Regions from separate parts of the Halopseudomonas salegens genome, predicted to be linked through region 1. Evidence: predicted binding sites of a transcription regulator. Region 1 holds the regulator's gene; the other holds the start of a gene.

What was found. The regulator FliA, encoded in region 1, starts transcription of late flagellar genes. The targets are predictions, from matches to a motif close to CTAAAGTTTNNNNNNNNNNNGCCGNTAA.
Region 2: a site for FliA is predicted at 9,519-9,546, ahead of BLU07_RS14540 (methyl-accepting chemotaxis protein). Genes of this name have one in related genera too.

Annotation. Positions count from the first base shown of each region.
Region 1 is NZ_LT629787.1:2,080,716-2,095,403, forward strand. It holds gene BLU07_RS09375 (flagellar motor protein) at 1-692, opposite strand, end outside; gene BLU07_RS09380 (protein-glutamate methylesterase/protein-glutamine glutaminase) at 692-1,804, opposite strand; gene BLU07_RS09385 (chemotaxis protein CheA) at 1,898-4,132, opposite strand; gene BLU07_RS09390 (protein phosphatase CheZ) at 4,145-4,948, opposite strand; gene BLU07_RS09395 (chemotaxis response regulator CheY) at 4,970-5,347, opposite strand; gene BLU07_RS09400 (RNA polymerase sigma factor FliA) at 5,531-6,262, opposite strand; gene fleN (flagellar synthesis regulator FleN) at 6,262-7,089, opposite strand; gene flhF (flagellar biosynthesis protein FlhF) at 7,119-8,495, opposite strand; gene flhA (flagellar biosynthesis protein FlhA) at 8,517-10,643, opposite strand; gene BLU07_RS09420 (tetratricopeptide repeat protein) at 10,824-12,002, shown strand; gene BLU07_RS09425 (bifunctional diguanylate cyclase/phosphodiesterase) at 11,999-14,344, shown strand; gene BLU07_RS09430 (group I truncated hemoglobin) at 14,331-14,688, opposite strand, start outside.
Region 2 is NZ_LT629787.1:3,131,073-3,145,760, forward strand. It holds gene BLU07_RS14505 (alpha/beta hydrolase) at 1-255, shown strand, start outside; gene BLU07_RS14510 (thiolase family protein) at 305-1,438, shown strand; gene BLU07_RS14515 (DUF934 domain-containing protein) at 1,518-2,030, opposite strand; gene BLU07_RS14520 (nitrite/sulfite reductase) at 2,027-3,694, opposite strand; gene ccoG (cytochrome c oxidase accessory protein CcoG) at 3,973-5,376, shown strand; gene mapR (GntR family transcriptional regulator MpaR) at 5,408-6,817, shown strand; gene BLU07_RS14535 (M48 family metalloprotease) at 6,964-7,716, shown strand; gene BLU07_RS14540 (methyl-accepting chemotaxis protein) at 7,831-9,453, opposite strand; gene BLU07_RS14545 (glutathione S-transferase family protein) at 9,762-10,388, shown strand; gene BLU07_RS14550 (spinster family MFS transporter) at 10,459-11,925, shown strand; gene ubiM (5-demethoxyubiquinol-8 5-hydroxylase UbiM) at 12,102-13,274, shown strand; gene BLU07_RS14560 (S53 family peptidase) at 13,338-14,688, opposite strand, start outside.

The sequences.
Region 1 (14,688 bases):
CCTTCGGCAATTGAGAGCAGCCCTTCCAGCAGCATTTCACGGTAGCGTGATTGCTGCATGACGACCGCCTTGAGCTTGTTGGCTACCGGCAGCAGAAACAGGTTGGCCAGAGCCACACCATAAATGGTCGCCACGAAAGCGACTGCAATCCCGCTACCCAGCGCTGACGGGTCAGCCAGATTGCCCATCACGTGAATCAGCCCCATCACCGCCCCGATAATACCGATGGTCGGCGAATATCCACCCATACTTTCGTAAACCTTGGCCGCCATCAGATCACGGCTTTCCTGGGTGATAATGTCCACTTCCAGGATGCTGCGCAAGGCCTCCGGTTCGTTACCATCCACCAACAGATGCAGCCCCTTGCGGACAAAGGGGTCCGGTTCCAGATCGGCCAGACTTTCCAGCCCGAGCAAGCCCTCCTTACGGGCCGTAGTACTCCATTCGATGATGCGCGCGATACCTTCCTGCAAACGCTGCTGGGGTGGCACAAAAATCCAGCGTGCGATGGTCAGCGCGCGTTTGAAGATGGGCAAAGGCGTCTGAATAAAGGAAGCACCCAGAGTCCCGCCGATAACAATAATCGCCGCCGGGCCATTGAGCAGAGCGCCGAGATGCCCACCCTCAAGATAATTGCCCCCAATAATGGCCACAAAAGCCAGAATGACGCCAATTATGCTGAGGATATCCATCAGCCCAGCTCCGCCAGATAACGGCCGATATCATCCAGACTGTAAATACCATCGGCCAGGTTGGCCTTGGCAATAGCCATCGGCATCCCGTAAATCACGCAACTGGCCTCATCCTGCGCCCAGATCTGACTGCCCGCCTGTTTGAGCATGCGCGCACCTTCACGACCATCAGCGCCCATACCGGTAAGGACGACCGCCAGCACCTTGTCCTGAAAGGCCTTGGCAGCCGAACCAAAAGTGACATCGACACACGGCTTGTAATTCAACCGTTCGTCACCCGGCAGTATGCGTACCGTACCACGACCATCCACCATCATCTGTTTGCCACCGGGTGCCAACAAGGCTGTTCCGACACGCAATATATCGCCGTCCTCGGCTTCCTTGACGCGAATCCTGCAAAGCTTGTCGAGACGCTCGGCAAAGGCCTTGGTAAAGGCTGCCGGCATATGCTGCACCAATAGCAGCGGGGCCGGAAAACTGGCCGGCAATTGCGTCAGTACTTTCTGCAGGGCCACCGGGCCACCGGTCGAGGTGCCAATGGCAACCAGCTTGTATTGGCGTTTGCGTGGTGGTGGGCTGCTGGCCTGCCGAGGCGCTGCCGGGGCGTCTCGGCGGGGGGCAGCGGGCTCATTCAGCGGCCTGCGCAAGCCTGCTGCTGGCGCCGGGGTGGCTGCTGTGCTGCGGCTGGGGCCACTCAGACCCAGCGAATGCCGGTTGGTCCGTGCCAGGGTATGTACCCGCTCACAAAGCAGCTGCCGTACCTTGTCCGGGTTGCGCGAAATGTCTTCAAAATTCTTTGGCAGGTAATCGGCTGCACCGGCTTCCAGCGCATCCAGGCTGACGCGGGCACCTTCGTAAGTCAATGAAGAGAACATCAGCACTGGCGTAGGGAAGCGCTGCATGATTTCCTTGACCGCAGTAATGCCGTCCATCACCGGCATTTCATAATCCATGGTGATAACGTCAGGCCGCAGTGACTGGACCTTTTCGATTGCTTCCTTGCCATTGGTGGCCGTGCCGACAACCTCAATCTGCACGTCACCGGCGAGAATTTCCGTTACCCGGCGGCGGAAGAATCCAGAGTCATCCACCACCAGCACCTTAACCGCCATACTGTCTCCCAATCACTATGCTGGGCTTGTGTAGCCCGCGCCCTGACAATCCCGATTTATTCCGGAGCAAACCTACCGGCGGGCACAGCAACGTCAGCCACGACGTGCATAGCGCTTGAGCAGGCCCGGAATATCCAGAATCAGGGCAATTCGTCCATCCCCGGTAATAGTTGCTCCAGCCATACCAGCCGTGCCATGGAGCATTCGACCCAGGGGTTTGATCACCACTTCTTCCTGACCTACCAGTTGATCAACCACAAAGCCGACCTTCTGTGTTCCCACGGACACTATTACCACACTGGCTGCCGAATTGTCCGAGGTATCTTCCACCCCTGGCAGCAACCAGCGCTTGAGGTAGAACAGCGGCAGTGTCTTGTCACGTACGATAATGACTTCCTGACCATCGACGACATTGGTGCGTGACAGATCCAGGCTGTATATCTCGTTGACATTGACCAACGGCAAGGCAAACGCCTGGTCAGCCAGCATGATCATCAGGGTCGGCATGATTGCCAGTGTCAAGGGTACCTTGATGGCAATCCGCGAGCCTTTGCCCTTGGTCGACTCGATATTGATGGTACCGTTGAGCTGGGAAATCTTGGTTTTGACCACATCCATACCGACGCCCCGGCCGGACACATCGGATATTTCCGTCTTGGTCGAGAAGCCCGGAGCCAGAATCAGATTGAAGCATTCATTCTCGCTCAGGCGCTCGGCGGCATCCTTGTCCATCATGCCCTTCTCAACCGCCTTGGCACGCAGCACATCCGCATCCATACCGCGACCATCGTCAGTGATGGTCAACAGAATCTGATCGCCTTCCTGTTCAGCGGCCAGCACCACTTTACCGGTGCGCGGCTTACCCGCCTGCTCACGCTCATCAGGCATTTCAATACCATGATCGACCGAGTTGCGCACAAGGTGGACCAAGGGATCAGCCAACGCCTCAACCAGGTTCTTGTCCAGATCGGTTTCTTCACCAATCAGTTCCAGGTTGATTTCCTTTTTCAGGTTGCGCGCCAGGTCCCGCACCACACGCGGGAAGCGGCCGAATACTTTCTTGATCGGCTGCATGCGCGTTTTCATCACCGAACTTTGCAAGTCGGCAGTGACCACATCCAGATTGCTGACCGCTTTGCTCAATTCTTCGTCATTATTGCTGTCACCCAGGCGCACCAGTCGATTACGCACCAGCACCAGCTCACCGACCATATTCATGATCTCATCCAGCCGCGCGGTATCCACGCGCACGGTGGCGTCAACCGGAGCCGGCTCATTTCCACCGTTACCCCCCGCCGACTTGGCGGCAGGCTTGGCAGCCGGTTTTTTCTCGGCAGCAGGTGACGCTGCTTTGGCTGCGGCTTTGGGGGCCGCCTTGGCAGGTGGCTCAGTTTTTTCCGCAGGCTTGGCGGCTGCAGGCGGCGGAGCTGCACCCGCTGGCGCACCTTCGACACCGGGGCCCTTGCCTTTGCCGTGCAATTGATCGAGCAAGGCTTCGAACTCATCATCACTGATGTCGTCTCCGGCCTTCTCACCTGCCGGGCTGCCCGCCGCCTCGGCGTCAGCTGCGACGCCCGGGGCCTTGCCGCTGCCGTGCAATTCATCCAGCAGCGCTTCGAATTCATCTTCGGAAATATCATCTCCGCTGCTCGCTGGAGCAGCTTCGGCAGCTTTCAGTGCCGGGGCCTTGCCTGGCCCGTGCAACTGATCCAGCAGCGCTTCGAATTCATCATCAGTGATTTCATCACTGTCAGCCGACCCCTCTGCCGCAGGCGCTTCCGGGGCATCAGTGGCAGTACTTCCACCGGGTTCATGCAAGGCATCCAGCAACTGCTCGAACTCGTCGTCAGTTATATCGCCTTCAGGCGTTGCGTCCGGGCTTGTGGGTGCCGTTTCCGGCTCGGCACTGGCGGGCGGTTCCGGCGCCGCATCCGCCGACTCAGGCTGAGCCAGTACTGCCAGTGCGGCCAGGAGTTCAGGATCAGCCGGGGTCGGCTCAGTACGTTCACGCACTTCATCGAACATGCTGTTGACGCTATCCAGCGCTTGCAACACCACATCCATGAGTTCCGAGGTGACCTGACGCTCGCCTTTTCGCAAAATATCAAAGACGTTCTCGGCAATATGGCAACAACCGACCAGAGCATCGAGCTGCAGGAATCCAGCACCACCTTTTACGGTATGGAAGCCGCGAAAGATAGCATTGAGCAAATCCGTATCGTCCGGACGATTTTCCAGTTCAACCAGTTGCTCGGACAACTGTTCGAGGATTTCACCCGCCTCGACCAGAAAGTCCTGGAGGATTTCCTCGTCCGCATCGAAACTCATGCACCTACTCCCCTAGAATCCAAGACTGGACAGAAGATCATCAACTTCATCCTGCCCTGACACAACGTCTTCTCTTTTATCGGCATGAATCTGCGGACCTTCACCCCCAGAGGAGGATTTTTTCTGTTCTTGTTGTTTTTCATCGTGCTGAATACCGGCCATACGGTCGACGTGACCGGCCATTCGTACCAGACTGACCAGGCTTTCTTCGACATCGTGAACAAGGGTCGTTACCCGCTTGATCACCTGACCGGTCAGGTCCTGGAAGTCCTGCGCCAGCATGATATCGTTGAGGTTGCTGCTGATCTGACTACTCGACTGTTCGGTTTGCTCGAGGAATTCACCCATGCGCCGGTACAAGTCCCGGAACTCATCAGCGGCCATCTCGCGCCGCTGCAGGCGCTGCCAGTCATTGCGTAAGGCAGCGGCCTGCTGCCCGAGATCGGTCGCCACCGGAAGGGTGTCATCAACCAGATCCATGGTTTTATTGGCCGCGCCCTCAGTCAGCTTGACGACATAATCGAGCCGGTCAGAGGCATCGCTGATCTTGGACACTTCACCGTCTGGCTCCTGCTCTCCCAGAGCATGACTGGTATCCAGCTGAAAATTCACGATGGCATTGTGCAGTGCGCGGGTCAGCTGACCAACCTCATGGTAGAGGCCGCGATCACGCGCCTGGTTGATGGCATGAACCACCATGATGGCTTCACCGAACTTGCCCTGTTCCAGGTACTCGACCAATTGGCGCGCGTTGTCCTTGAGTGAGTTTTCGAACTCCTGAGCGGTCGCCTGGCCGGGATCCTTACTTAACGCCATAACCTGTACCCCGGTGCTTGATTATTGTGCCTGTACGCGCTCAAAAATCTTTTCGATCTTCTCTTTCAGAGCCTGGGCGGTAAAGGGTTTGACCACATAGCCATTGACGCCAGCCTGAGCCGCTTCAATGATCTGGTCACGCTTGGCTTCGGCAGTCACCATCAACACGGGCAAGTGTTTGAGGCGCTCGTCGGCGCGAACTGCTCGCAACAGGTCGATACCGCTCATGCCGGGCATGTTCCAGTCGGTCACCAGAAAGTCGAAGTTGCCGCTTTGCAGCATGGGCAGCGCAGACGTACCGTCATCGGCTTCAGCGGTATTGGTAAACCCGAGGTCGCGCAACAGGTTCTTGATAATCCGCCTCATTGTCGAAAAATCATCAACAATGAGAATTTTCATGTTCTTGTCCAAGTCGACCTCCGTACAAACCAGGAATCCAGCGGCTCGGTGCCCCGCCTACCTAATGTTATTGGCCAAACAAGCCGGTTAATAATCCAGCCGTCAGTCTACCGGACTTGCTGCAGCAGCGCTGCCGATAGCGACGAAAATAATCCCTGCGCATTGGGCGCCAACAGAACCGGGTCAGTCTCCCTGCCAACCCGACAATCGCGCTCGCAAGCGAGCAGCCGATTGCGAGTGGAGCTGACTTACCCGGGATTCGCTGACCCCGAGCACGGCGCCAATCTCTTTCAGGTTGAGCTCTTCGTCGTAATACAGCGACAACAGCAGCCGTTCACGCTCTGGCAGACTATCGATAGCCTCGACCAGGGCGGCGCGAAAGCGATCGTCACGCAAGCCATCAAACGGACCTTCTTCACCAACCGACTCGGCCGGCATCCCCGCAGCCAGCAAATCATCAAAACTGAACAGGCGGCTGCCGGCAGTATCGTTGAGCATGGCGTAATAATCGTCAACGCTTACGTCTAATTCGGCCGCAACCTCATGATCTTTAGCGTCACGCCCCAATCGGGACTCGACCGCACGTATCGCTTCACTGACCATCCGCGAATTACGGTGCACCGAACGTGGCGCCCAATCCCCCTTGCGCACCTCATCCAGCATGGCGCCACGAATGCGAATGCCGGCGTAGGTTTCAAAACTGGCGCCCTTGCCATGGTCGAACTTGCGCGACGCTTCAAGCAAACCGATCATGCCGGCCTGGAGCAAATCATCGACCTGAACACTGGCCGGCAAACGGCCCAGCAAATGATAAGCGATACGCTTGACCAACGGAGCAAACTGCTCCACCAACTGATCCTGATAATTATTATTTTGCGCTCGCGTATACATGCTCACCCCGCCAGCCGATGCCATCATAAGCCTGATCCTGTCCGCTGCACCAAGCGCTCGACAAAAAACTCGAGATGCCCGCGCGGGTTAGCCGGCAGCGGCCAGCCATCCACTTTTTGCGCTATGCCACGAATGGCAATAGAGGCCTTGCTGCGCGGAAAGGCTTCGTAAACTGCCTTTTGCTTCTGTACCGCCTTGCGTACCGACTCGTCGTAAGGAACTGCGCCAACATACTGAAGTGCGACATCCAGAAAACGATCCGTTACCTTGGTCAGCTTAGCAAAAACTGAACGGCCTTCCTGCGGCGTATGCACCATATTTGCCAGAACACGGAAACGGGTCATGCCGTGATCCCGGTTGAGCAGCTTGATCAAGGCGTAGGCATCGGTAATCGAAGTCGGTTCGTCACAGACGACCACCAGCACTTCCTGGGCAGCGCGCACAAAGCTGACCACCGAATCGCTGATCCCGGCAGCGGTATCCACAATCAGCACGTCAATATTCTGGCCGATATCACTGAAGGCCTGGATCAGACCGGCATGCTCCTGCGGTTGCAGATTGACCATCCGCGCAGCGCCAGAAGCCGCCGGCACGATGCGTATACCGCCCGGACCATCTATCAGCACGTCACGCAGCTCACAGGTACCGTCAAGCACGTCCACCAGAGTGGCTTTGGGTTTCAGGCCAAGCAGTACATCCACGTTGGCAAGACCAAGGTCAGCGTCAAGCAAGACGACGCGTCGCCCCAGATCAGCCAACGCCAGACTCAGGTTGACCGACACGTTAGTCTTGCCGATGCCGCCCTTGCCACCAGTGACTGCGATAACCTGAACCGGATGATTGCTCGCCATCTCGCTGCTTACCTTAATCTGTATTGTTTTCAACCAGCACGCTGGCTATTTAGTATACCGGCAAAAACGTCGGCCATGGTGGCATCTGCCGGTGTTTCCTCACTGGCCAGGCTGACTGCACGACTGACCAGCTTATGGCCAACGGCCTTACTGATGTCATCCGGAATACGCTGGCCATCTGCCAGATAGGCTAACGGCAAACCGACCTCCATAGCCAGCCCGAGTCCCTCACCCAGTGTCGCTGCCTCATCGACCTTGGTCAGCACACAGCCAACCAGGTTGCAGCGTTTATAGCTGTGCCAGGCAGCCTTGAGCACACGATACTGGCTGGTGGCCGGCAGTACCAGCAGAGGTTGCACTCGGCGACCCTGTTGCGCCAGCTCATTCAGCTGGCTGCGCAGCTCCGGATCATCCCCATGCATACCCGCAGTATCCACCAGCACCAGACGCTTGTCGGCAAAATCCGCCAACACCTCGCTCAGGTTGTTCTGTTCATCCACCACCCGTACCGGCACATTGAGAATACGGCCCAGGGTACGCAGCTGTTCATGGGCACCAATACGATAGGTATCCATGGTAACCAGAGCCACGTGTTGACTGCCGTGTTTGAGCACATAGCGCGCGGCCAGTTTGCCCAGGGTGGTAGTCTTGCCGGCGCCGGTCGGCCCAACCAGAGCGATAACACCGCCCTTGTCCACCAGGTCGGCTTCTGCAACCGGCAGGCTGTGCGCCAGATGAGCCAGGAGCAAGCGCCAGGCCTGGCGCTGATCGGAGATATCGGCCACCTTGGTCATCAATTGCTGCGACAGCTCTGCCGGCAAACCCAACTGGGTCAGCTTGCGCCACAACCCCGCCTGCTTGGGCTGCTGCTGATTGATCTGCCCCCAGGCCATGCTGCCCAGCTGTACTTCAAGCAAGTCCCGCAGGCCGGCAAGTTCGGCTTTCATCGCTTGCATACCGGCGCTGTCGCTGGCACTGGAGCTCGCCTGTTCGCTGTAGGCCTCAGGTGCTTTTGCGGGTTTGGCCAGCGGCGCCACATAAGGTTCGGTCGCTTCCTGCTGCAAGCGGGCGAGGAAATCACGGGCTTCAGTCGAGCCACTTTCAGCGGCCTCGCGCATGCTGTCGCCAAACATTTGGCGGTTGACTACCGGGCTGTCGCTTGAGCGCTCGCCGGCATCCAGTCGTGCCCGGGCGGTAACCATCTGCTCGCGGGTTTTCTTCAACTCACGATCCAGGCCCGGTGTGGGTGGCGTTACTCGTGCTGGCTCGTAATCCAGCGCAGCGGTCAGCTCAATTCCGCCAACTACCCGACGGTTGCCAATGATGGAAGCTTCCGGCCCCAGCTCGTCGCGGACCTGCTTCATCGCCTGACTCATGTTGGCGGCAAAGAAACGTTTGACTTTCATGGCTGACCTCACCCTTTATGCTCAATTCTGCCCGACGGTGGCCACGATAGTGACCTGCTTGTTGTCGGGAATCTCCTGGTAGGACAGTACGTGGGTACCTGGCGCGGCGTAGCGAACAAACTTCGCCATCATGTTGCGTACCGGACCGGCAACCAGCAATATTGCCGGCTTGCCTTGCATCTCCTGACGCTGAACCGCTTCTGCCAGGGAACGTTGCAGTTTTTCCGCCATTCCCGGCTCGAGCATGATGCCGTCTTCACCACCCTGTCCTGCCTTCTGAATACTCTGTAGCAACATCTGTTCCAACTTTGGATCCAGAGTGATCACAGGCAGCTCAACGTCAAGCCCGACAATGCTTTGCACGATTGAGCGAGACAAGGCGATGCGCACCGCAGCGATCAACGCGCCGGGATCTTGACTCTTGCTGGTCTGATTGGCGATGGCTTCGGCGATGGTACGAATGTCACGCACTGGCACCTGCTCTTGCAGCAGCCCCTGCAACACCTTGAGCAACCCGGACAGTGAAACAAGCCCCGGCACCAGCTCCTCCGCCAGCTTGGGTGAGGCCTTGGCCAACACCTGCATCAGCTGCTGCACCTCTTCGTGACCCAGCAACTCGTGGGCATGCTTGTGCATGATCTGGTTCAGGTGCGTAGCAACAACGGTACTCGCATCCACCACGGTATAGCCCAGCGACTGCGCCTGGTCTTTCTGCCCGGCTTCAATCCATACTGCTTCAAGACCAAAAGCCGGATCCTTGCCGGGAATACCCTTGATCTCGCCAAACACCTGTCCCGGATTGATCGCCAATTCACGGTCGGCATAGATCTCGGCTTCTGCCACACCAACGCCCATCAAGGTGATGCGGTAGACATTGGGCGCCAGATCCAGGTTGTCGCGAATATGTACCGAAGGCATCAAAAAGCCCAGATCCTGCGACAGTTTCTTGCGTACCCCCTTGATCCGCGCCAGCAACTGGCCACCCTGGTTGCGATCAACCAGGGGGATCAGACGGTAGCCGACTTCCAGGCCCAACATATCCACCGGGGTCACATCATCCCAACCCAGCTCTCGGGTTTCCGGCTTCTGCAATGCCGGTACCTCCGCTTCCTTGCGCTCCTCTTCCGCCGCGGCTTCTTCCTTGTTTTTCTGTTTCTGGGCTATCCAGTACGCGGCACCAGCAGCCAGCGCGCCGAGCGAGAGGAATGAAAAATGCGGCATGCCGGGAATCAGACCCATGACAATCAGAATACCGGCAGCAATAGCCATGGCTTTGGGTGAGGTAAACATTTGCCGCTGTACCTGGTCACCCATATCTTCCGAGGTAGAAACGCGGGTAACCATGACCGCCGCAGAGGTCGACAACAGCAACGAAGGAATTTGTGCCACCAAACCGTCACCGATGGTCAGTAGCACATAGATGCGCCCGGCTTCAGCAAAGGGCAAACCGTGCTGCGCCATGCCGATGGCCAGGCCACCAATGATATTGATCGCCAGAATCAGCAAGCCAGCCACGGCATCACCGCGAACAAATTTGCTGGCGCCGTCCATGGAACCATAGAAATCGGCTTCCTGAGCCACTTCCTGGCGTCTCAGCTTGGCTTCTTCCTGATTGATAATGCCGGCATTCAGGTCGGCATCAATCGCCATTTGCTTGCCCGGCATGGCGTCCAGGGTAAAACGGGCGCTGACCTCGGAAATACGTCCGGCACCTTTGGTCACAACCACGAAGTTGATAATCATCAGAATGGCAAACACCACCAGACCCACGACGTAATTACCACCGATGACCACTTCGCCAAAGGCCTGAATCACCTTGCCAGCGGCATCGCCACCCTCATGACCATATAACAGGACTACCCGTGTCGACGCTACGTTCAGTGCCAGGCGCAACAGGGTCGCTACCAGCAAAATGGTCGGGAAGACAGCAAAATCCAGTGGCCGCAAAGCATAGGCACAGACCAGCAACACCACCAGTGCCAGCGCAATATTGAACGTAAAAAAGGTGTCCAGCAGAAAAGGCGGCATCGGCAACATCATCATGCCGAGAATCACCAGCAGCAGAATCGGCACGCCCAGGCTGCCGTGACGCAAGCTGAGTAAACTGCTCCGCATATTCCCCAGCACTTGTGTGCGATCGACTGCCATGCCTGTCCTTTCCCCATCAAAAAGTTGACGCATAAAACCGCTTGCACAAGTACTCAGCAAGAAGCGTTCCATTTTACCGAGAATTTAGCCATGCATTCTCAACCACGGGCTGCCTCGAAGCCTGCGGCAATGATATGCTCTTGTGCTTACGGCCACCGCACCTGTTTGAGATGAGGCTCCATGAATCAGTTTTCTGCGCCGCTGTTAATCAGCCTGTTTGTACTGCTTGTTGGCTGTAGCGGCCTGCCTGAGCGGCAAACCGACAGTGGTGAAACAGACAAGGAAAGCACGTCCGACAGTCAAAGCGAACGCGAGACTGAGCTGGCTGAATTGTTTGCTCAACCCTACATCGATCCGCTGACTCGCTATCTGGAAGAGCATGAAGACAACCGCCGGTATAGCGCCTACATCGCGAAGGTCACCACCGAGAGAGACCAGCGCTGCCAGGCTATTGCCGAACAGTACCGCGGGCGGGCTGCCAGCCAGGAAAACCTGAACCGCTACCGTCGCGGTTACCTCTATTCCTGCCCGGATGATGTCAGTGCCTTTGCCGAGCGCGTCGAGAAAGCCATGGCAGTTGAGCGCCAGGCCAATCAGCGGAGTTCGGACACCCGTTCCTCTGTGCAGGAAACGACTCAGCGACAGATCAATAACTGCTACCTGTATTTCACCATTCGCAATCTGCGGCGGGCACGCAATAACTGTGAGCAACCGGCAGCAGCCGGTGACCCCAAGGCCCAGCACCACCTTGCCAGCCTGGAAAGAACGGATGGAGACCTGGCCAGCGCCCTGGAGTGGGCGCGGCTATCCGCAGAGCAGAATCATGCTCCCGGCCAACTGCTGTATGCTGAACTCTTGCAAACCGGCCAGGGTGACAACCTCAATAACCGCACGGCACTACAATGGCTGGAAGCAGCAGCGACACAGGGCCTGGCCGCAGCGCAATACGCTGCAGGGGTGGCCTATGCTGAGGGCCGTGGCACCAGTGTGGATACATCACGCAGCCGCAGCTACTGGTTTCAGGCCGCCGAGAAGAATCATCCTGATGCGCAGCTGGCGTTGGCAGAAAGCCTGCTGGCAGATAACACCGCCCAGACCGGCGCCGCTCGCGAGTGGTTGAGTCGCGCTGCTCGACTGGGGTCGACCCGGGCACAAATGCGTCTTGCCGAGAGTTTTGCCAAAGGCCTGGATGGCGCACCCGATGCCCAGCAAGCCTATATCTGGTATAGCCTGGCCCTGCTCGGCGGTGAGAGCGACGCCAGAGCCCACGTCGAAGAACAAGCCAGCCGGTTGTCCGATGAGCAACTGAATGCCGCTCAGCGTCGTATTCGCGACGACCACCGACAGATGCCCAGATGAAAGCTCCCCCGCGAGCAGTCAATCTCCGTCACAGCATACTTCTGGTGCTCGGACTGCTGGTACTGCTGTTCATTCTGGGCATGTGGCTGATGTCCACCCTGAACCTCAATTTTGCCCAGCAGGCAATGACCCAGCTTCGCGAACAACAGGTGGCCGACACCTTTTATGCCAACCTTGATCGCATAAACAGTCACCACAGCCTGATGGAGAAAAACACCCGTGACCTTGCCCGCATGACCCAACAATGGCATGCACTGGGCGGCAGCCTGACTGAGCTGGACACCATGCTGGAAACCACACTCGCAGAATTCCCTGACGTCTACGCTGCGAGCCTGCTGTTTGATGATGCCCCGCAGGGAAACAGTAGCCCACTGAACCTGTTCGCCTATCGCGATGGCGCGCATATTCAGCTGGATACCGAGAGTCCTCGCTGGCAACAAGGGAGTGGCTACCCTGAGTTGCACGAGATACTCAAGACTCACCCGGAACCCGCTGCACTGCATTGGACACCCGCCTACTACAGCATCCGCAGCGATGCGGTCGTCATCAGCCTGAGCACCCCCTTGCGGAATAGCGCGGGCGACTGGCTGGGGGTTGCCAGTACCGACTGGCGCGCCGACGACATCATCCGTCTGGTCAGTCGGGTTGAAGTTACCCCGAGCACCTTCGCCTTTCTGCTCGACCGCGAGAATCGCAACCTGAGCAGCCTGGCTCTGGCCGACACGCCAAAAGCCCAGCAACTGATGGATGCTATCGCAGACCGTGAACTGCACCAGCGACAGGTCGAAACCAATAGCGCTACCTCACTGACTGCTCGCGAATTGCTGGCACCCATGCAAAAAGACCGGATACGCATAGCAGGTGGCGATTATGCGCTGTTCTTTTCCACTACACGTGCGGGCATGACCTTTGGTATTGGTGTACCTCAGGCTGAAATCGATGCCGTATTAACGCCCATGCGTCAGAGCAATCTGCGCATTGCGCTGGGCATCGGCAGTGTGCTGTTACTGTTATCGGGAATCATCCTGTTCATGGTAGCCAGTACGCTCAGGCAGCTGCATAACCTGTATACCGACAGCCTGACCGGCCTGCCCAACCGGGCCCGGTTGCTGCTGGATTTGCGCAAGCGCAGCAAGCAGGGTTCGCTGGTGCTGCTCAACCTGGATGCCTTCAAGGAAATCAATGATGTGTATGGCCACCCCTGTGGTGATCACATCATCCTGCACCTGGCCAACAGCCTGACCGACTTCATGCGCACCAACCAGTCGTGGGCCAGCGCTCGGCTGTACCGAATGCCGGCGGACGAATTTGCCATCTGGCTGCCTGGGCGCCTTCAAACGCATGTGTTGCAAGATCGCCTCGCCAATCTGCACCACTTTCTCAATAGCCTGAACAGCCGCTGGGAAGACCAGCAGATCCCCCTGAGTGCCAGTCTTGGCCTGGCCAGCAGCTGGCAACTGGATAGCCAGCAACACCAGGCGCATGAGCTGCTTTCCTGTGCCAACATCGCCCTCAAGCAAGCGCGCCTGAGCCAGAACAGCTTGCGTATCTATGACCCGGCACAAGGCATAAAACGCGACTACGAGCATAATCTGCAGTGGGCCAACCGGTTGAAAACCGCACTGGAAAACGGCCGCATCCGCCCATACTTCCAGCCCATAATGGATGTGCGAACGGGGAAAATCGGCAAATACGAATGCCTGGTCAGGCTCATTGATGAACAGGAAGTAGCGGTCAGCCCGGGAGAGTTTCTCGCCGTAGCCAAAAAAATCCGTCTATACCGTTCGCTCACACGGACCATGGTTGAACAGGCCGTTGAGCGCTTTCGCGGTACTGACCAGCAATTTTCCCTCAACCTGTCCGGTGAGGATTTGCTCGACAGCGATCTGACCGACTTTATTCTGCAGCAGTTGGCCGACAACCAGGTTGCCGGTCAGGTCATCTTCGAGATTCTGGAGTCCGAAGGCATTGAAAATTACGCGGCAGTTCGCCAATTTATTGATCAGGCCAAGGCTATGGGCTGCCAGATTGCGATTGACGATTTTGGTACTGGCTACTCCAACTTCGAACACTTGCTGCGGCTGAATGTTGACCTGATCAAGATTGACGGCAGCCTGATCCGTCAGCTCGACCATGACAGTACCGCACTGACCCTGACCCGGGGCATTGTCCAGTTTGCCCGTGAGCTTGGCATGCAGACCGTAGCCGAATTCGTGCACAACCAGGCGGTATTTGACCAGGTGCAGCACCTGGGTATCGATTTCGCTCAGGGTGCTTATATCGGTATGCCGGGCGCCGAGCTGCTACCCAGCGAGGCTGCGGACGGGGCTAACGATAAATAATATCGCTGCGCATGGGTGCCAGCCGTGCCAGCAGACGATTTTGTGCAGCGACCGGCACGCCCTGCTCTTGCATGGCCGCAATCAGATCCTCAACCAGCGCATTGAAGTCCGACTCGGTCAGGTCCATACCGGTATGACTCTCGGCCATGCTGTCACCGGTGTATTCACACGGCCCACCCGCCTCGAAGCAGAACTGCTCGATCAACATGTCATGCAGCCGGTCAATGTCAGTGTCCTGGAAATGATGGACGATGCGCGGGTTCTCGGAAATATTGATCAGCAGGCCTTCGACGATACGGGCAATTCCGGCCTGACCACCCAGGGCCTGATACAGATCATCATCA
Region 2 (14,688 bases), 1.1 Mb from region 1:
TACCGGGTCGATCGGGCACTCGACTCGATGACGGCCCCGATTCTTCTGGTCCATGCCGCAGACGACGCCATCGTGCCGCTGTCGGATGCGCAGGAAAACCTGCGTGCCTCATCCGCCCACTCGCTCTGGTTGTCCAGCGGCGGTCACAACCGAATCCTGGCCGATCGCCTGATGATCGACAACGTCCTGACATGGTTGAACTCGCCAGTACCCATGCCAACCAGGGTCGTGGAAACAACCACCGCTCATGGGTAGCACGCGAGACATCACCAAAGCACCCATACCAAGATAACCTGGAGATACCATGAAAGCCTTGATTTCAGCCTACGCCCGCAGTCCCTTTCACTTTGCCCGCAAAGGGGCCCTGGCAGACACGCGTCCGGATACGCTTGCCGCACATTTGATACGCGATTTTACCCAGCAGTTGGATATTGATCCCGCCTCACTCGAGGATGTGATTGCCGGCTGTGCCTACCCCGAAGGGCCACAGGGCAACAATGTGGCAAGAATCGCTTCGCTGCTGGCGGGTTTTCCTCACAGCCTCAGCGGTATGACGGTCAACCGTTTCTGCGGCTCATCCATGTCGGCGGCGCACATCGCCGTCGCGCAGATTGAGGCCGGCATGGGCGAGGCCTATTTGTGTTTCGGCGTGGAATCCATGAGCCAGGTTCCTCAGGGAGGATTGACCTTTTCACCCAACCCGGAGCTGATCGAACACACCGACGCTTATATCAGCATGGGTGAGACAGCCGAGAATGTCGCTTCGTTGTACCAGGTCACCCGCACTGACCAGGAGAAACTGGCACTGGCATCGCACCGCAAGGCAGCTTCGGCCCGTCAGGAAGGCCGGCTGGGTGACGAAATCATTCCGCTTCGTCTGCCTTCGGGTGAACTGATCAGAGAAGACGGCTGCATTCGCCCGGCAACATCGCTCGAAGCCCTTGCCAGCCTTGCCCCCGTATTTCGATCCAATGGTGTGGTTACCGCCGGAACGTCCTCGCCATTGACCGATGGTGCAGCCGTTGTGCTGGTGACCACCGAAGCCTATGCGCACCGCCACGGCCTGGCGCCGTTGGCGCGCGTAATGGCGGTAGCCACGGCGGGCGTCGATCCTGCGATGATGGGTCTGGGCCCCGTCCCGGCCACGCGCAAGGCGTTGGCCCGCGCCGGAATCAAAGCCGACGCACTGGATGTAGTGGAGATCAACGAGGCTTTCGCGTCACAGGCACTGGCCTGTATCCGGGAGCTAGGCCTGAATGAAGACACAATCAATCTGGACGGCGGCGGCCTGGCGATCGGGCATCCGCTTGGCGCCACCGGCGCCCGTATTACCGGCAAGGCTGCGGCCCTGTTGAACAGAACCGGTGGCAACTATGCCCTGGCGACGCAATGCATTGGCGGCGGTCAGGGGGTAGCCACTGTACTGGAGCGGCTATGAGCGGGGGGCATTTACCTCTGCTGGCGCCCCTTCGCCAAGATCGACACGCATAGTCCTGTACACACCAGGGCGCTCATATTCAGGATTGTCTGCGCCGAAACAGCGGCCGCGGTTCAAGCACCGAGCGCCCGTACAGCACACTCAACCCCTGCAGCCCCTTGAGCGCATCGTCTACCGATTTGTCCTCTCGCACGGCAAAACTGTCGAAGCCGCATTGGCGCATATGTGCCAATTGATCACGCAGCACATCACCCACGGCGCGCAGCTCGCCCTGCCAGCCAAGCCGAGTACGCAGCAGATAGGCCTGGCTGTAGCCGCGGCCATCACGGAAGCTGGGAAAGTCGATCGCGATCAGGGGTAACACCGGCAACCAGTCCAGCAGGGTCTCGGGCTCGTCATCCGGTTGCAGCAGCAGGCCATGACGGCTGATCTCCTGCCCCTGCAAATCGCCCATGCTGTGCAATTCCCGCCAGCGTTGCAGGGGCAGAATCGCCGTGTCCGGCACCGGGTCTTCCGGGCCGCGAACAAGCTGCCATGGGTCGTCCACAATGATCTGCGCGCTGTCCTGTTGCAACCGAATCAGGTTGATCATGATGACACCTCCTCGCTGCGATACACCCCGGCACGGAAGGGCTCCAGGCCGGCACGATTGACCGTATCCAGAAAGTTCTCATCGCCCTCGCGTTGTTGCAGATAGACCTGAGCAATACGTTCGATTACCTCGGGTACTTCATCGGCGGCAAAAGCCGGCCCGATCACCTTGCCCAGCGCGGCCTGCTGACCCTGACTGCCGCCCAGGGTCAACTGGTACCACTCGCTGCCGTTCTTATCGACCCCAAGAATGCCGATGTTGCCGATGTGGTGATGGCCGCAGGCGTTCATGCAGCCGGAAATGTTCAGGCTCAGTGAGCCCAGGTCATGCAGATAATCCAGACGCTCGAAGCGGTCCTGAATCGCCTGGGCAACGGGGATCGAACGCGCATTGGCCAGTGCACAGAAGTCACCACCCGGACAGGCAATTACATCGGTCAACAGGCCGATATTGGCGGTAGCCAGCCCGACGTCGAGCGCTTCGCGCCACAGGGCATACAGATAGCTGCGCGGCACATCCGGCAATACCAGGTTCTGCTCGTGTGCGACGCGTATCTCGCCGCAACCGTAGCGCTCCGACCAGTCGGCGACCAGGCGCATCTGTTCGGCCGTCACATCACCCGGCGGCGCGGCAAGGCCCGGCTTGGTCGAGAGCACCACGTTGCTGTAACCGGACACCTTGTGCGTCATCACGTTGCGCTCGACCCAGCGGGCAAACGCCGGCTCCTGACTCAACCGGGCACCATGCTCCAGATCGACATCTGCCAGCGGGGCATAGGCCGGGCGCTGGAAGGATTCGGCCACCCGCTCATACTCGGCCAGCGTCAGGCGTGCCGGGCCGTCCTTGATCTGTTCCCACTCGCGTTCCACTTCCGCGGCAAAGGCGTCGATACCCAGCGCCTTGACCAGGATCTTGATCCGCGCCTTGTACTTGTTGTCACGCCGACCGTGGCGGTTGTATACCCGCAGAATCGCCTCGACGTAGGACAGCACATCCCGCCAGGACAGGTCATCACGCAGTTGTCTGGCAATGATCGGGGTACGTCCAAGGCCGCCACCGACCATGACACGCAGCTTCAATTCACCTTGCTGCTGATAGATGTACAGACCGATATCGTGCACCTGAATAGCGGCACGGTCTTCCGCTGAGGCATTCAGCGCGATCTTGAACTTGCGCGGCAGAAACAGGAATTCCGGATTGACGGTCGACCACTGCCGGAGGATTTCTGCCAGCGGGCGCGGGTCCAGCCACTCATCGGCGGCCACGCCGGCAAAGGCTTCGGTGGTGATATTGCGCACGCAGTTGCCCGAGGTCTGAATGGCATGCATGTCATGATCGGCCAGCCATTCGAGGATGTCCGGCACCTGCTCCAGCTCGATCCAGTTGAACTGGATATTCTGCCGCGTGGTGAAATGGCCGTAGCCCCGGTCGTATTCGCTGGCGATGTGCGCCAGAGCACGCAACTGATCCGACGACAGGGTGCCGTAGGGTATCGCGACCCGCAGCATGTAGGCGTGCCGCTGCATATACAGGCCATTCTGCAGCCGCAGCGGCAGAAACTCTTCCTCTGTCAGCTCACCACTCAGGCGGCGTTCAACCTGATCACGAAACTGCGCAACCCGCTCGCGCACCAGGGCTCGGTCGTAGTCATCATAGTGATACATGCGCTCATCGCCTCCGGTCACAGCTGATTCGAAGGCGCACTATGGGCTGTTCGCTGGCATATAAACAGACTCAGGCAAGCGCTGAAAAACCATATCAGATGCCATGCATCAAGCATTGAAAGGAGGCTATACAGTCAGTCATCTACCCCATAGCAAAGCCATGCCTGCGACGCAATGCCACGCCTGATATGGTTTTTATTCCAGAATCTGAGTCTGTTTCGTATCAGTCGGACTGCGCACTATCCCATCAGCCTGATAACGACTGATGGGGTGCCACCATGAGCGAGAGAATTCCCGCCAAGATCATTGACGCCGCCGCGACGCGGAGAACACCTGCCGACGCCGGTGGGCCAATCCACACCAAGGCTTTCAGCGGCCGCTACCGGCTTTTTCGCATACTCGGCGCCGGCTCACTTTTTGCGCTCTTCTTTGGTACCGTCTGGCTGACCTGGAATCAGCGCCAGGCCGTGCTCTGGGATCTGGTCAACCGTAAATTCCATATCTTCGGCGCTACTTTCTGGCCACAGGATCTGATCCTGTTGTCGGCCATTCTGATCATCGCCGCCTTCGGCCTGTTCTTCATCACCGTCGCGGCCGGGCGTATCTGGTGCGGTTACACCTGCCCGCAGAGCGTCTGGACCTGGGTGTTCATGTGGGCGGAGAAAGTCACCGAAGGCGACCGCCATCAGCGCGTCCGGCTGGACGCCGCGCCCTGGTCGGCCAACAAGATCCTGCGCCGTGGCGGCAAACACGCCATCTGGCTCGGCGTCAGCCTGCTCACCGCGCTGACCTTTGTTGGTTACTTCACGCCCATACGCGAGCTGACCACAGGGCTGCTGACACTCGACCTGGGCTCGCAAGCGGCTTTCTGGGTATTCTTCTTTACCGCCGCCACCTACATCAATGCCGGCTGGCTGCGCGAGAAAGTCTGCCGCGATATGTGCCCCTATGCGCGCTTCCAGAGCGTGATGTTTGATCGCGACACCCTGGTGATCTCCTATGATGCCGCGCGCGGCGAACAACGCGGCCCAAGACGCAAAGACAGTGATCCGGCGGCCCAGGGTTTGGGTGACTGCATCGATTGCACCCTCTGCGTCCAGGTCTGCCCAACCGGCATCGACATCCGCGACGGCCTGCAATTCGAATGCATCGGTTGCGCCGCCTGCATTGATGCCTGTGACAGCGTGATGGATAAAATGGGTTACGCTCGCGGGCTGGTCAGCTACACCTCGGAAAGTGCCCTGGAAGGCGGCAAAACACAATGGTTGCGGCCCCGCCTGGTCGGCTACGCTGGCGTGCTGACACTGATGATCGGGCTGTTTGTCGTCGCCCTGGTAGAGCGCCCACTGATGTCGATCGATGTCACCCGCGACCGCAACCTGTTCCGCGAGAACAGCGCCGGTCAGGTGGAAAACGTGTACCGCTTGAAAGTCATCAACAAGCGCCAGCAACCGGGTAGCTATCAGATCAGCCTCGATGCGCCGGACGGCTTCCGCCTGGTATCCCCGGACCTGCTCCACTTGGGTGCTGAAGATATTCTTGATCTGCCGGTCAACGTGATCTGGGAGGGCGAACAATGGCCTGAACCAAGAAAAGAGATAAACTTCGTGCTTTCGGCGGTGGATTTCGTTAGCAACGACGTCGTGGCTGATTCCACTTTTCTGGCACCGGTCAGACGCTAAAAACAGCAGAACGCTGAATCGAGACACGCCCATGAAACGCTATGAACGCCTGGCTGACGATATTGCCGGACTTATCCGCAACGGCATCCTCACACCGGGTGAAAAAATCCCCTCGGTGCGTCATGCCAGCAAGACCTACGGCGTCAGCCCATCCACGGTGTTTCAGGCCTACTATCTGCTCGAGGACAGAGGCCTGATCCAGGCCCGCGCTCGTTCAGGCTATTTTGTACGCGCCCTGGCGGGCCTGCCCACACCCGAGCCGCGCTCCGACCTGTCGACTCAGGAAACCACGGATGTCGGCGTCAGCGAACTGGTGTTTTCCGTGCTCGGCTCACTGAAGAATCCGCACACCATGCCCTTTGGTTCGGCCTTCCCCAGCCCCGATCTGTTTCCGCTGGCACGACTGGCGCGCTCAATGACGCACAGCCTGCGCACCCTGTCGCCCCATGACATCATTGCCGACATGACCGCCGGCAACCCCGACCTGATGCGCCAGATTGCCCTGCGCTACATGGTCAGTGGTGTGATGCTGCCGATGGAAGAACTGGTGGTCACCAATGGCGCCCTGGAAGCACTCAACCTGTCACTGCAAAGCGTTACCCAGGCCGGCGACCTGGTCGCCATCGAATCACCCGCCTTCTACGCCTGCCTGCAGGTGCTGGAACGGCTGGAACTGAAAGCCGTAGAGATCCCCGTCCATCCCCGGGATGGGGTCGACCTGAAAATACTCCGCGAACGCCTGGCCAGCCTGCCGATCAAGGCCTGCTGGTTCATGAGCAGTTTTCAGAATCCCGTCGGCGCCAGCCTGAATGAAAGCCGCAAACAGGAACTCTACAGCCTGCTATGCGAGCATCAGGTGCCCCTGATTGAGGACGATGTGTACGCCGAACTCTACTACGGCGAACGGCCGCCCAAGCCGATCAAGACCCTGGATACCCAGGGTCTGGTGATGCACTGCAGCTCCTTCTCGAAAAGCCTGGCACCCGGCTATCGCGTCGGCTGGGTTGCTGGTGGCCGCTTCGCCGAACGCATAGCCCGGCTCAAACTGATGACCACCATCTCACCTTCGGTACCCGCGCAAACCGCCATCGCCGATTACCTGCAACACGGCAACTACGATCGTCACCTGCGCAAACTGCGCTACGCCCTGGAAAGCCAACAGGACGCCATGCTCGCTTCGGCGGCTCGCCACTTTCCAGCGGGCACCCGCGTAACCCGTCCCGCAGGCGGTTACTTTCTCTGGTTTGAGTTTCCCGACAATGTGGATTCGCTTCAGCTGTTCAAACTGGCCCTGGCTCAGGGCATCAGCCTCGCACCCGGCCCTATCTTTTCCGCCAGCCAGGGCTTCCGGCATTGTGCGCGGTTGAATTACGGGCATTCGTGGGGAGCGGAGAGTGAGCAGGCTATGGCGTTGTTAGGACGGATGTTGCGGTCGTTTTGATTTTGGGCGGACTTTAATAACAAATGAGAAGTACGTCACATTTTCTTAATGATGACGTTGAAAGCTACTCGTCACCCCTCTATTATTGCCGCGCTCCTAAATAGAGCACCCTGTCCTCAGGATCAAATAGCAAAGGAGTTTGCTTAGTGAAATTTTCCGGTTTTATCCTTACCCTTTCCCTGACCGCTCTTGCCGCTGGCTGCAGCAGCCTGGACGGTAACGTCATGCAAGCAGGCTTGTCAGGCCTGAAAGCTGCCACGCTCAGCGACGATGAAGTCATCAGCATGAGCAACGAAGCATGCGCAGACGCGGATGCGAATTCCCCCATTGCACCGAGCAACAGTGCCTACAACCGCCGTCTGAACAAGATTGCGAGCTCACTGGGCAATGAAATCGCTGGCATTCCAGTCAACTACAAAGTCTATATGATCGACAACGTCAATGCCTGGGCCATGGCCAACGGCTGTATTCGTGTCTATTCCGGTCTTATGGACAAGATGAACGACGACGAAGTAGCTGGCGTATTTGCCCATGAAATGGGCCACGTTGCCCTTGGTCACAGCCGTCGCGCCATGCAGGTCGCCTATGCGGCATCAGCCGGTCGCAGTGCTGCCGCATCCTCTTCCAATGCCGCTGTTTCTTCTGCCGCCAGATCTGACCTGGGTGGAATGACTCAGGCCTTGATCAGTGCGCAGTTCTCACAGTCGCAAGAGTTTGATGCCGACGAGTTTGCTCTGGATTTGATAATCGAGCGGAACATGAATCCGCAAGGTTTGGCCACGGCTTTCGACAAGCTCTCGGAAATGGGTAGCTCAAACAGCAGCATGTTTGACTCTCACCCGGGCTCGGACAAGCGGGCTACTCGCATTCGCAACATGATTGCAGAGCGTCAGGACTAAGCGGATCCGCATTATTTCCGCCTGACCGTCAAAAGCTGCCATTACGCATAGTTCTGGCAGCTTTTTTATGGTCTTCACACCGGGTTAGTTTGCCAAAGGGCCGGGCTTCGTTTTTCAATGCTTGATCAGCTTGGTAATGTCCTGAAGATCAACAGAAAGCCCGTGCAGTAGTTCGCTCGCTTTGGTGGTTCGCTCCACATTTTTCTGGTTGGTTGATCCGATGTTGGTGATCTCGGTCAGGTTGCGCGATATATCGTTGACCACAGCATTCTGTTCTTCTGCAGCGGTAGCGATTTGGCGATTCATATCCCGGATTGCCTCTATGGCTCGAGTTACATCATGCAGCATGTCGCCAGCTTCGGTGACCAGACGAACACCTTCGTCGCTGCGCTCCTGGCCAGCCTCGATGGCCTTGGCCGCTTCAATGGCACCCCGTTGCACCGCCTCGATAATCTCGTTGATCTCGGCGGTTGAAGCAGCAGTGCGCTGGGCAAGCGTGCGCACCTCATCTGCCACCACAGCAAAACCTCGGCCAGCTTCACCGGCACGTGCGGCCTCAATGGCGGCATTGAGCGCAAGCAGGTTGGTTTGCTCCGCCACACCACGAATCACGTCCAGCACTTTTCCAATTCGGCCGCTGTCATTAGCCAGATTGTTGATTACGTCTGCTGTTCGAGTAACTTCACTGCGCATGTCGGAAATACTTTGCACCGTTGTCTGCATCACGGCTTCGCCTTTTTGCGCGGCAATATCGGCGGCATCAGCGGACTCAGCAGCCGTGCCAGCATGAGCGGCCACCTCTGCCGTGGCGGCAGACATCTCCTCCATCGCGGTTGCCACCTGGTCAGTACGCGTCAATTGCTCACGCGTACCACCGGCGATTATGGTTGCAACGCTATTGAGCTCACCGCTTGCTTGATCAAGCTCACGCGTGCTGATTTCCAACTGGTTGAATGTTGCCGCAAGAAAATCATTCAACGTGTTTGCTGCATGAGCCAGGCGACCAAGCTCGTCTTCACGCTGGATGCGCGACGTAACGCCCAACCGACCTTCACTCAAGGCCGTGACCTGATCAATCAGCGTTCGCACGGGAGCAACCATACTGCGGTCAATGCGCCAAATGCTCAGCAACGTTAAAACAGCGCCGGTCAAGATCAGCGTCAGGGCTCCGATCAAGACGGCACGATGCGCGCTGCTGGCAATATCATTCGATCTGTTATCGGCTTGCTCTCCTAACTCGCTAACCAAGGCGTTCATCTGCTCAGAGGCAGCACGATCAATCCCGCTCACCGCCATGTCACCAGCCTGAGGATCATAACCTGACGCAGCAAACGCCTGATAACCCTTTCGGTATGCCTCACCCAACCTGAGATGCTCTTCTTTGAGCGATTCAATGCCATTCCGGGTTGCCTCCGGCACCCCTTCGAGATCCCCCAGCAGGCTGAGCGTCGCTTGCACTTCTTTTTCCCGGTTCTGGAACGCAGTCCAGTACTTGTCGAGGGCCGCAGAGTCCTGACCTCTCAGCAATACATTCTTCCATTCCTGCACTTGGGTCTTGAATTGGCTATTACCCTGCTCAATAAGTTGAGCAGCCCGGAGCGGGCCTTGCACCAGCTCCTCGTAGGATTTGACGCTCGACGACAAAATGCTTTGGCTGATTAAGGCGATGGCTGTGAGCAACAGCAAACTTCCAGCAATCAACGCCAGCGTCTGCGCACGAATGGATTTACTCAGCATGAGTTCCTCTGGGGGTTACGGGCATGGGGATAACGAGCTTCAGCACAAGTCAGTGGCTGTGCAGATTATCGGCAAATACCTGGTACGCTTTAGGCAAAAAGTGTCAGATTTATTTTCCTGCGGCTAATGGCCAATTTTTCTCGGCTTCGGTGATTGAAGCATCGAAAAACGAACCAGCCTGGCGTGATACCGCCTTATAAACAGATTGCGAACGACGCATCCATCGTATTCAAGGCCCGTCCATCTGGCATAGGATAGGCGGCACCTTTTTACTGAACGCCAACAGCCAACCCCAGGAAGCGTCCAATATGATCACGTTACACCACCTGAACCAGTCCCGTTCCAAACGCATTATCTGGATGCTGGAAGAGCTCGGCGTGGAATATCAGCTGGTCGCCTACCAACGGGACAAGGTCACTCGCCGCGCACCCGAGGCGCTCAGGGCCATCAACCCCCTGGGCAGATCACCCGTGATCGAGGATGACGGCTTGGTGATCTGCGAGTCCGGCGCTATCATCGACTACCTGGTCAGCCGCTACGGCGCAGACACCTTCGCGCCGCCGGCAAACACACCCGCACATGCCCGCTACGTGCAATGGCTGCACTTCGCCGAAGGCACCGCCGCCTTCCCGCTGATCGCGCTGTACCTGTTGAGTGCAGACAACAGCCAGAAGTGCTTTCTGGGCGGATTCGCCCGCGAACAGATGACCGACGTGCTGACCCTGGCCAACAACGAACTGGCCGACAAGACCTACCTGATGGGTGACCAGTTTACCGGAGCAGACGTGCTGAATTCGTTTGTATTCGAGAAGATCGGGGGAACGCAGGGGCTGGATGAGTATCCCGATCTTGAGAAATACATGCAGCGAATTCTGGCGCGGCCTGCTGCGCAGAAGGCCGAGGCGTTGGAGCGGAAACATGATGCGGAGGCGTAATTTTTACTGATATCAGCCTGTGATTACCACCCACATCCATTAATAACAATGAACCTAGAAGGGGTTGTCAATGAAAGCCATCACTACCAATGAAGGCCGCAACCAGGGCCACTTGGTCGGCTTCGGCTCCAAAGCGTACCGCAACTATGTGCTCTTCGCGCTGACGCTTATATACATCCTCAATTTCGTCGACCGCGCCCTGCTAGCGGTCGTCGGTCCCGATCTGGTGCCGGACCTCGGGATTACCGACACCCAGTTTGGCCTTCTCACCGGCTTCGGTTTTGCCTTGCTCTATACCGCCGTGGGCATCCCGCTGGCGCGCTTTGCCGATGTCGCCCACCGCGTGTGGATCATGACCGTCTGCGTCGCCCTGTGGTCGCTGATGACGGCGCTTTGCGGCCTGGCGACGGAAGTGACCATCGGCTCGGTGACCATCGGCGCGTTCTGGATTCTGCTGATGTGCCGCGTCGGCGTGGGTATCGGCGAGGCGGGCTGTACGCCACCGGCCAACTCCCTGATCGCGGACTATTTCATTCCGCGTGAACGCTCCCAGGCGCTGGGCTTCTACGCCATGGGCGTCACACTCGGCACCATGTTTGCCAACCTGGTCGGCGGCTGGGTGACCGACGTGTTCGACTGGCGCACCGCCTTCTTTGTCGTCGGTTTGCCGGGCCTGCTGGTCGCCCTTGTTTTCAAATTGACGGTCAAGGAACCACCGCGCGGCTACACCGATCCGTCGCAAGCGGTGCAAAAAGAGCGAGCCAGCCTGGGCGAGGCTATCCGCGAGCTGATGGGCAAACCGGCCTTCTGGCTGATGACCGGCGGCGCCACGGTTGCCGCGTTCTGCGGTTACGGTATCTCCTCGTTCCAGTCGCTCTTTCTGGTCCGCACCTACGGAATCACCGCCGGTGAGGCGGCGATCTGGATCAACACGCCGGTAGCTCTGTCTGCGGCCATTGGCACCTTCGCCACCGGTTGGCTAGCGACCAGGATCTACAAGAAGCACCCGGGCGCCATCGCCTGGGTACCGGCAATGGGCCTGGCACTGTCCGTTCCCTTCTATATTTTCGCCTTCACGACCAACAACCTGTTCTACGCAGCAGTTGGCCTGGTTATCGGCGGTTTTGTGAAGTATGGCTACCTGGCCGCCCAGTACACGATCGGCCAGGGTGTGGTAAGCATGCGTGTGCGCGCAATGGCCACGGCAGTGATGCTGCTTCTCGTCAACCTGTTAGGCTACGGCTTCGGCCCGCTGTTCATTGGCATGGTCTCTGACATCTTCTTCAACTCCGGCGTCGCCGAGCTCGGGGTCACAGTTGGCGAACTATCGCGCAATCAGTGTCACCCCACAGTAATCGGTCAGCTGGATCAGACCCTGCAAAACGTATGCGGTCAGGTCTACGCGCAAAGCCTGCAAACCTCCATGGTCATAATGGCCTGCCTGTACGCTGCCAGCGCCCTGTTCTTCCTCCTCACCTGGACCCGACTGGGCAAGGATATGGTGGACAGAGAGGTTAAAAAACCGGCCACTGCATAAGTGGCAAACCAGAGGGCGCAATGCGCCCTCTTTTTTTACCCCTGTTTTCGTTCGCCTGATTGCCCTGCCTTGATTTTCAACCTATCCCAACCCCACCTCATACTGACCCAGAGCAATACGCCGTACGCCAATAATGGCCAGACTGCCCTTTTGCGCAGCCGTACGGAGACCCCAACATGACCTACGATATCGCCATCATCGGTGCCGGCCCCAGTGGAATATGCCTGGCCCGCGCCCTGTCCGGCCACGGGCTGAATGTGCTCCTGATGGAACGCCAGCCCGAAGCCGCGCTGGCCGAACCCGCCTTCGACGGTCGCGAAATCGCCCTGACCCACAGCTCGCAAGCACTGCTGGAGCAACTGGATATCTGGTCGCGCCTGGACGCGCAGGACATCGCCATACTGCGTGATGCCAAGGTATTCAACGGCCCCTCCGCTTTTGCCCTGCAGATCAACGCCAGGCAGACCGGCGCAGACCGCCTGGGCCACCTGGTCGCCAATCACGCCATCCGCCGTGCGGCCTATCAGAGCCTGCTTGCGGCAGCCGATACCGAGCTACGCTGCGAGGCCGAGGTCAAGATAATCAAACAACAGCCCGACGCCATCGAGCTGACCCTGGCCAATGGCGATGTGCTGCACACCCGATTGCTGGTCGCCGCCGACAGCCGATTTTCCGAAACCCGTCGCATGCTGGGGATAGGTGCGCAACTGAAGGACTACGGCAAGAGCATGCTGGTGTGCCGCATGCAGCACGAAGAAGACCATCAGCAAACCGCCTGGGAATGGTTCGGCTACGGCCAGACCCTGGCCCTGCTGCCGCTCAACGGCAGACAGTCCTCCGTGGTCGTCACGCTGCCCCCGCGGCAGATCGCCCAACTACAACAGATGGACGAGGCGCAGTTCGCCATGGAAATGGCCGAGCGCTTCGACCACAGGCTGGGACGCATGCAGCTGATCAGTACCCGGCATGCCTACCCCCTGGTCGGCGCCTGGGCCCGACAGATGGCCGGCCCCCGCTGCGCCCTGATCGGCGATGCCGCCGTCGGCATGCACCCGGTCACCGCGCACGGCTTCAACTTCGGGCTCGCCAGCGTACACCGGCTAAGCACATTGCTATTGGCCGCCCACGCCCGCAACCAGGACCTGGCCGCGCCAGCCCTGCTGGAGCGCTACCAGCGCCAGCAACGACTGGCGACCTGGCCGCTGTACCAGGCCACCAACCTGCTGGTTGAGTGCTACACCAGCGACAAGTTACCCATGCGCCTGCTGCGCAATGCCGGGCTGCGGTTGGCACAGCAGGCTCAGCCGTTGAAGCGGGGGATCGCGCGGCATTTGACTAGTCATGGGTGAGGGATATAGGCGCAGATCAGCCGCAGGTCAACATTAATCCGGGCGAGTTTACGGGTGCTTCCGCTACTGATTAGCCATGTATTCGGCAAACTTCTCAACATCCAGGGAGCCGAGGCCGGTCGCGATATCGTAGCCAGGGCCTGTTGGATAGGAACCCCCGGCGTGCCCATCCACGACATCATTCAGCACGATGGAACCGTCAGGCACGGCATTTGTTGATACAAGCTGGTAGAGACTTTTATGGATCGAATTTGGCGAGGTGTGTGCGGAAGTCAACATCGGCTTTTCGCGGTTTTTCCTGGCCTGATTGGCAATGGCGACCGCACCGGCGAAGAACGACGACGATACCGAGGTGCCGCCAACCACATACCACCCTCCGAGAATGGATGAATAGATACGGGCACCGTAGCTAGGATCAGCGTTAAAGGCCAAGTCCGGTACGGACCGAAACGCCGTAGTGTTGGCATTCTGGACGGATGAAATCCCCTGGTAACTGGGCATTGGTACGTACACTGACATGCCAGCCCCAGCATCTACCCACGCCGCCTCGACGAGGGGGGTTCCCGAAACCGGTGTGGTGCCACCAACCGCGACAACGTCCGCAGACGCGGCCGGAAAGTTGACCACCGCGTTATTGCCCGCAGCCGCGACGAAGACTATTTGACTATTCAGAAACAAGTGAGTCTTCGAGCCTTCCGTCCTGAACTCTGAGATGCCGAAAGGCATCAATATGACATTTACCCCTAAATTTTCAGCAGTCTTTACTGCCGTGAACATATCGGCCTGATTCACGGATTTTGCCTCGATGACGTAGACAGTCGCCCCCGGGCTTATGGCATTGATCATCTGAACCGAGAGGTTGCTCTGCAAGGACCAGTTGGAATTGGTAATATTCCCGGCCTGGTTGATGATGTTCAGGTTGATCGGTTTTAGATTATATTGCGCTGCGAACTTATTGAGGTCGTACTGCAGGTTCGAATAATGATACGCCGTGATGACAGCCACTTTGATCCCATAGCCTGCGGGCTTGTTATTTAGAGAAGCCGGCACGTTGTAGGCCTGCTGAAACTGCTGAGGCGTCCACCCGCTTGACGAAGTCGAACTGGCCAAACTGACCGAACTCTGCAAGCTCATGGTCTGCCGAAAGCTGGAGGTCTCCACGGGAGCGTCGTCAGTGGCCAGCACGTAAGCATGCTGGAAATCGTCGTCGGCCGGCACATACCCCGCTTCCTCGGGAGGGGTTTCCTGAGCAGGGGCCTCCTTGTCGCCGTTCTCGATCTTGCAACCGTAAAGCCCTGAGGCTAGTAACAAAACAGCCAAACAGGCGCTGCGCCGCACCGAAACTGCAAGTTTGTTCATTGTTTTTTTGGAACCGAGTGGCCTGAAGGTATCGAGAGCATAGTCGGCCTTTCGA